DNA from 3 places in the Streptomyces sp. NPDC001634 genome. Region 2 is predicted to be linked to each of the others. Evidence: riboswitches for the same ligand, from Rfam matches in the RefSeq annotation. Region 2 holds a riboswitch; each other region holds the start of a gene.
The links. Region 2 has a riboswitch for cyclic di-AMP ahead of ABT186_RS35910 (C40 family peptidase). Riboswitches for the same ligand answer to the same signal wherever they lie in the genome.

Region 1 (2,255 bases), on a different contig from region 2:
CCCTCTTCATCCCCGTCCTCTTCTTCGTCCCCCTCCGCGAAGGCGACCGCCCACTCCGGCAAGGGTGACAGCGGCGCGAGCGACTCCCAGGGTTCGGGGAGCTCGTCCACGCCCACCGCGAAGGGTGAAAAGTCGGACAAGTCCGGGCAGGATGGCGCCTCTTCGACTCCGAGCGCGAGTGCGACCTCCGGTGTCGGCCGTCATCGCGGCGGCAGTGCCGACGAGAGCGCCACGGACGGTCGTACGGCCGACTCGACCGGTCGGCACGCCTCACGAGACTCCGCCACCGCAAGCGACTCCGTCGACGGCTCGTACACCGTCCGTCCCGGAGACAGTCTGTCGGTCATCGCCGACTCCCTTGACCTCAAGGGTGGATGGCTGGGGCTGTACGACGCGAACAAGTCGGCGGTCGGTACCGATCCCAACCTCATTATTCCCGGTCAGAGCCTTGCGCTCGATTCCGCACCGGCCACGGAACGGCCCTGAACTACCGTCCGGGCGGGGTGTGTTCACGTCCCGCTTCACGTCAAATGTCCGGTTTGGCGAAAGTGAGAGATGGGTCTCAATAGCCCTGATCGTCTTTGAAAATCGGTGGATCGACTGTTTACGGTCGTGACCGCTCGCCATAGCGGGCCCCAACGGTTGCAACGCCGAATCCTGCCAGCGGCCGTATGGGAACAGTCGTCGCGTCATGCGCCGTAGGCAGGAGCGGGGGACCCAAGGTAGGCGCCGCGCCCGGGAGTTGGCTGACCGGGAGCGGCTTGGGGTGAAGCCGTGCATCGAGAGGTGCGCGGCCGGGCAACTCAACCGGCTCGAACCCGACAGCTCACCTCGCAGGCGTCGGTGAGGGGATCGAACCATGCTGTGTTCCGGCAACGGCAAGCACCGCCGCCCGTCCAAGACCACTCGCGTCATCGCGCTCGCCGGCGTCACCGGCGCTGCCATCGCCGCCCCGCTGCTCGCGGCCGGCAACGCCTCGGCCGCCACCGCCGCCCAGTGGGACGCCGTCGCCCAGTGCGAGTCCGGCGGCAACTGGTCGATCAACACCGGAAACGGCTTCTACGGCGGTCTGCAGTTCACCAACTCCACCTGGGCCGCGTACGGCGGCACCGCCTACGCTCCGCGCGCCGACCTTGCCGGCAAGGCGCAGCAGATAGCCATCGCCGAGAAGGTCCTCGCGGGCCAGGGCAAGGGCGCCTGGCCGGTCTGCGGCAAGGGTCTGACCAGCACCCCGTACAACGGCGGCGGCAGCAGCTCCTCGAGCAGCGCGAAGACCACCACCCGCTCGACCGCCCCGAAGAAGGCCTCCCGTTCGGCCCAGCGTCCGGCCGCCCCGAAGGCCGCAGCCACCCCGAAGGCCGTCACCACCCCGACCGGCGCGACCGTCAAGAAGGGCGACGGCGAGTACAAGGTCGTCAAGGGTGACACCCTCAGCGGGATCGCCGCGGCGCACCACGTCGCCGGCGGCTGGCAGAAGCTGTTCGAGCTGAACAAGGACATCGTCAAGGACGCCGACCTCATCTACCCGGGTCAGCAGCTGCACTTGAAGTGACGCCCGGCTCGTAGTCGAACCACAGCGCTCTCATATCCCTGGTCCCCATAGTGGAGGCCCGGTGAGAGCCACCACCGTCCCCACGGGCTCCCCGCCCCGGTGCGTTTTCCCCCGTACGCACCGGGGCGGGGTTTTTCCATGTCGGCCCCACCCTCGCCCCGCGATTTTCCACTTCCTTTGTTCCGGGCGGGAACAATGGGTACCGTCAGTCCTGTCCACGGGACGGTCGGTCGGCTGCCGACAGCCCCGGGACGGTTAGGCTCTAGTCGCAAGGCACACCAGCCCCGCACTTTCAGCGTCACATTCCACGAAGGAGATGCTCGTGCCGTCCATCGACGTCGTCGTAGCCCGGGAAATCCTGGACTCCCGAGGCAACCCCACGGTCGAGGTCGAGGTCGGCCTCGACGACGGCAGCACGGGTCGTGCCGCCGTTCCGTCCGGCGCCTCCACCGGCGCCTTCGAGGCCATCGAGCTCCGCGACGGTGACCCCAACCGCTACCAGGGCAAGGGCGTCGAGAAGGCCGTCCTCGCCGTGATCGAGCAGATCGGCCCGGAGCTGGTCGGCTACGACGCCACCGAGCAGCGCCTGATCGACCAGGCGATGTTCGACCTGGACGCCACCGACAACAAGGGCTCCCTCGGCGCCAACGCCATCCTCGGCGTCTCCCTCGCCGTCGCCCACGCCGCCTCCGAGGCCAGCGAC
Region 2 (2,255 bases):
CGCCGTCGCGGTAGTAAGCGTCCCGGTCCGGCGGCATGTCGAACTTCCCGTCGAACAGATCGTCCGGAACCGACTCCGGTGCGTGATCGTCCTCGGGTGGCGGGGGCTCCTCCTCGTGGGCCGGATTGGCCTTGAGGTCCGCCAGGAAGCTGTCGTCAAAGAGGCTGCTCATCGCTCTCCGAGTCTAGGCCGCCCCACCGACAACCGGCCGCCGCCCCGGCAATCCGTCCCCGGGATCGGTCTCCGGCCGGGCGCTCCTCCGGAATTGACCGCTTGATTACTGTTACTTTCCGGGTCGGTCCGACCACGTTCGGCAATCGACCGTACGGGACATACGCCCACGTCGGAGCCCCGAAGGAATCCCGGCTCCACTGGAATTCCGACTCCGGAGAAGTCTCATACTCCACGGAAATCCCGACTCCGGAGGAAAAAATCGACCAACCCGCCACAGATACCTCCGCATTGACCATGGGCGGCACACCTCAAGGTCAAGGTCACGAAAATGTATCGGGCATATCGCACATCAACCTTCACACGGGCCACACCAGTTGGCTAGCGTGCCCGGCAGGCCGCACGACAACCACCGGCGAAGGTCGCCGGGTCGCGGGGCCTCCGCCGAGTCCGGTGCGCCCCCGCGGCAGCCGGAGCCGGGGACCCACCGACCTTGGGGTGAATCGGCCAACTGCCCTTCGGGGCACGGCCGTAGGGCACACCTTCCGGAACCACCCGCCCGAACCCGACAGCTAACTCGGTAGGCGGATTACGGAAGGAGTCGCCTCTCAATGGCGCCGCACCGCAAGCCGCGTCCCTCCGGCACGCGCATCGCAGGCATACGGACCCCCGCCCTCGCGACGGCCGCCCTCACCTCCGTGGCCCTGCTCTCCCAGACCGCCAACGCCGCGCCCTCCGCCGACAACAAGCCGAGCATCGAGGAGGTCGAGAAGAAGGTCAACGACCTCTACCGCCAGGCGGAGTCGGCCACCGAAAGATACGACGCGGCGACGGAGAAGACGGCCACGGAGCGCAAGCACGTCGACACGCTCCTCGACGACGTCGCCAAGCGCACCCAGAAGCTCAACGAGGCACGGGACGAGCTGGGCACGTTCGCAGCGGCGCAGTACCGAACCGGGGCCGCGGCCCCCGACACGGCCACCTTCCTGCTGGCCGACACGCCCCAGGACTACTTCGACCAGACCCAGCTGATGAGCCGGCTGACCAGCCGTCAGAAGGAAGCGGTCGACCAGTACATCACCGCGCAGGCCTCGACGATGAAGAAGCGGCAGGAGGCCAGCCGGAGCCTGCAGTCGCTCACCAAGTCGCAGGAAACGCTCAAGTCGAGCAAGGCGGACGTCCAGCAGAAACTGAGCGAGGCGCGGCAGCTGCTCTCCCAGCTGACCGCGGAGCAGAAGGCGCGGCTCGCCGCGATCGAGAAGCAGAAGCAGGAGGAGGCCCAGCGCCAGGCCGCGGAGCTGGCACGGCGGCAGGCGGCGCAGCAGAAGTCGTCCTCGGGCACCACGTCCGGCTCGTCGAGTTCCTCCGGATCCTCCGGTTCGTCCGGCTCGTCGAGTTCCTCGGGCTCATCGGGCACCTCCACCGGCACGGACTCCTCCTACGCGACCAAGGCCGCGAAGGTCCTTGCGTTCGCCCGCGCGCAGATAGGCAAGCCGTACGTGTGGGGCGCCACCGGGCCCGGCTCGTACGACTGCTCGGGCCTGACCCAGGCAGCCTGGAGCGCCGCCGGGGTGACGCTGCCGCGCACCACGTACGACCAGGTGAACGCCGGCACGACGGTCTCGCTCACCGATGCGCAGCCCGGTGATCTGATCTTCTTCTACGACGACATCAGCCACGTCGGCATCTACATCGGCAACGGCATGATGATCCACGCACCGAAGCCGGGCGCGTACGTCCGCGAGGAGTCGATCTACTACGGCGGCGCGTCGATCATCCACAGCGTGGTGCGGCCGGCCTGAGGCCTCGGCTCCCGTTTTCGTGCCCCACGCGCGCGTGGGCGTTTTCGTACGCCCCGCACGCGTGGGGGTTGTTTGCCGTCTCCGCGCGCGGGGGGTTGTTTGCCGTCTCCGCGCGCGTGGGGTGTTTTCCGTCTCCGCGCGCGCGTGCCCCGTACGCAACCCGCGTACGCGTCCCTAGCATCGGGCGCATGTCAGGCACCTCCGCGCTCCGTATCCGGTGGGCGCAGCGTCCGCCCGCCACCGGGGCCGCCGTCATGGCGACCGGCATCCTGTCGGTCGGGC
Region 3 (2,255 bases), on a different contig from region 2:
CCCCCGCGGCGACGACGCCGACCTGCCGCCCGACCAGCGTGAGGAGGACGCGAGGTCGGCCTGCTTCGAGTTCGAGGCGGCCGAGGAGACCTGGGTGCTGGGGCGGCCCCGGGTGCGGCTGCGGCTGACGTCCTCCGTGCCGCGCGGGCAGGTGGTCGCCCGCCTCTGCGACGTGGCACCCGACGGGACGTCGACGCTCGTCACCCGGGGCGCCCTGAACCTGTCGGCGCGCCACGGCCCGGACCGGGCGGTCCCCTGGGCCCCGGGGGCCACCGAGGACGTGGCGTTCGAGCTGAACGGCATCGGCCACGCCTTCCCGCCGGGCCACCGCATCCGGCTCGCCGTCTCCTCCGCGTACTGGCCGTGGCTGTGGCCGCAGCCGGGTTCGGAGACCGGCCTCACACTGGACCCTGCGGGCAGTGCACTCGAACTGCCCGTACGGACAAGGGAGTCGGGCGCGGACATCGCGTTCGGTGAGCCGGAGCACTCCGAGCCGCTGGGCGTCAGCCGGCCGGCCACGCTCGACGAACCGCGCCCGGAGCGCCTGGTGGTGCGGGACGTGGCGAAGGGTGAGTGGCTCCTGGTGGTCGACCCACGCCGCAACGGCACCCGTGTGTATCCCGACGGTCTCGAAGTGACCGAGGACACATTGGAGGCGTACACCATCGAGGACGCGGATCCGCTGACCGCCCGCACCCGCTCCGACCGGTCGATCCGGCTGCACCGCCCGGAGGCGGGGTGGGACGCGAGGGTGGAGACGCACTCCGGGATCACCTGCACCGCAACGGACTTCGTCGTCTCGAACGAGCTCGTCTGCAAGGACGGCGACGAGGTGGTGTTCCACCGCACATGGGAGAAGCGGGTTCCGCGCACGGCGGGTTAGGGCGGCGCGCCCACTGGGCCCAGCTCCGGGCCACCACCACACTCGTGAACTATTTGTCCGAATTTGCCGGAATCAGGGTGAGTGACCCATGTCCACTTCACCCAAGTTGATTCCGGCCCCCGCCCATTGGGCATTGCGGTCGGAGCACGTGAAATAGGTCACGCCCGAATGAGACGGGGCGTTTCGGGCACGTCGCCAACTCCCCCTTTGCTGGTGGCAACTTGAACCCGATTCAACGCTGGGGGTCACCCTCCCTATTCCCCCATTTCAACGCCAATCCGGAAGGACTGTGACTTCCGAGCTTGTTCCCGACATGTGCTCTCGCATACCTTCCATTCGACCCGAGCGGAACGCCGAATCCTGCCGCCGCTCGAGAACCCTTCGACCCACTGAGGCAGGAGCGGGGGAACCAGGTAAGCCGCCGGGCCGGACATCACACCGGAACGGCTTGGGGTGAAGTCGTGCCCTCGACACCGAGGACACGGCCGGGCACCTCCCCGCCCGAACCCGACAGCTCACCTCGCAGGCGCCGGAGAGGAATGCGACATGTCCGTTTTCGCCCTGCCCGCACGCCGTCGGGACCGCGGCTCCAAGGCCGCCCGCCTCACCCGTGCCGTCGCTGTCGCGACGACGGGTGCCGCCCTTCTCGCCGCCCCGGTCATCGGGGCTACCAGCGCTTCCGCCGCCACGCCGGCCACGACGTCCGCCGTGAGCACCGTGGCACGCAAGGGCAACCTCGACACCTGGATCCGTCAGTCGCTGGCCGTCATGGCGCAGCACCGGATACCCGGGACGTACAACGGCATCTACCGCAACGTGATGCGCGAGTCGTCGGGCAACCCCAGGGCCATCAACCTCTGGGACTCGAACGCCGCTAAAGGCATCCCGTCCAAGGGGCTTCTGCAGATCATCGACCCCACGTTCCGGGCGTACCACGTGGCGGGCACGTCCTTCAACCCGTACGACCCGGTCGCGAACATCACGGCCGCGTGCAACTACGCCGCGCACCGGTACGGCTCGATCGACAACGTCCACAGCGCGTACTGATCCGCACGGGCCGGGAAGCTACCGGCCCGTGAGCAGTCTTTCGAGGACGACGGCGATGCCGTCGTCCTCGTTCGACGTGGTGATCTCGTCGGCGACGGCCTTGAGTTCCGGGTGGGCGTTGGCCATGGCGACCCCGTGCGCGGCCCAGTCGAACATCGGGATGTCGTTGGGCATGTCGCCGAAGGCGATGGTCTGCGACCGGCTCAGGCCGAGGTACTCGGCGGCCAGCGCGAGCCCCGTCGCCTTGGTGATGCCGCATGGCTGGAGTTCGACGGTGCCGGGCCCGGACATGGTGACCGTCGCGAGGGAACCGACCGCTCCGCGG

Region 1: another riboswitch for cyclic di-AMP. It lies ahead of ABT186_RS06075 (transglycosylase family protein); the one in region 2 lies ahead of ABT186_RS35910 (C40 family peptidase).
Region 3: another riboswitch for cyclic di-AMP. It lies ahead of ABT186_RS15695 (transglycosylase SLT domain-containing protein); the one in region 2 lies ahead of ABT186_RS35910 (C40 family peptidase).

What each region holds. Positions count from the first base shown of each region.
Region 1 is NZ_JBEOZU010000006.1:163,220-165,474, forward strand. Features, by position in the region: gene ABT186_RS06070 (transglycosylase family protein) at 1-486, shown strand, start outside; cyclic di-AMP (ydaO/yuaA leader) riboswitch at 685-855, shown strand; gene ABT186_RS06075 (transglycosylase family protein) at 860-1,552, shown strand; gene eno (phosphopyruvate hydratase) at 1,869-2,255, shown strand, end outside.
Region 2 is NZ_JBEOZU010000075.1:17,131-19,385, forward strand. Features, by position in the region: gene pcrA (DNA helicase PcrA) at 1-172, opposite strand, end outside; cyclic di-AMP (ydaO/yuaA leader) riboswitch at 604-773, shown strand; gene ABT186_RS35910 (C40 family peptidase) at 783-1,973, shown strand; gene ABT186_RS35915 (tellurite resistance/C4-dicarboxylate transporter family protein) at 2,162-2,255, shown strand, end outside.
Region 3 is NZ_JBEOZU010000020.1:69,421-71,675, forward strand. Features, by position in the region: gene ABT186_RS15690 (CocE/NonD family hydrolase) at 1-883, shown strand, start outside; cyclic di-AMP (ydaO/yuaA leader) riboswitch at 1,225-1,425, shown strand; gene ABT186_RS15695 (transglycosylase SLT domain-containing protein) at 1,430-1,930, shown strand; gene ABT186_RS15700 (HAD family hydrolase) at 1,949-2,255, opposite strand, start outside.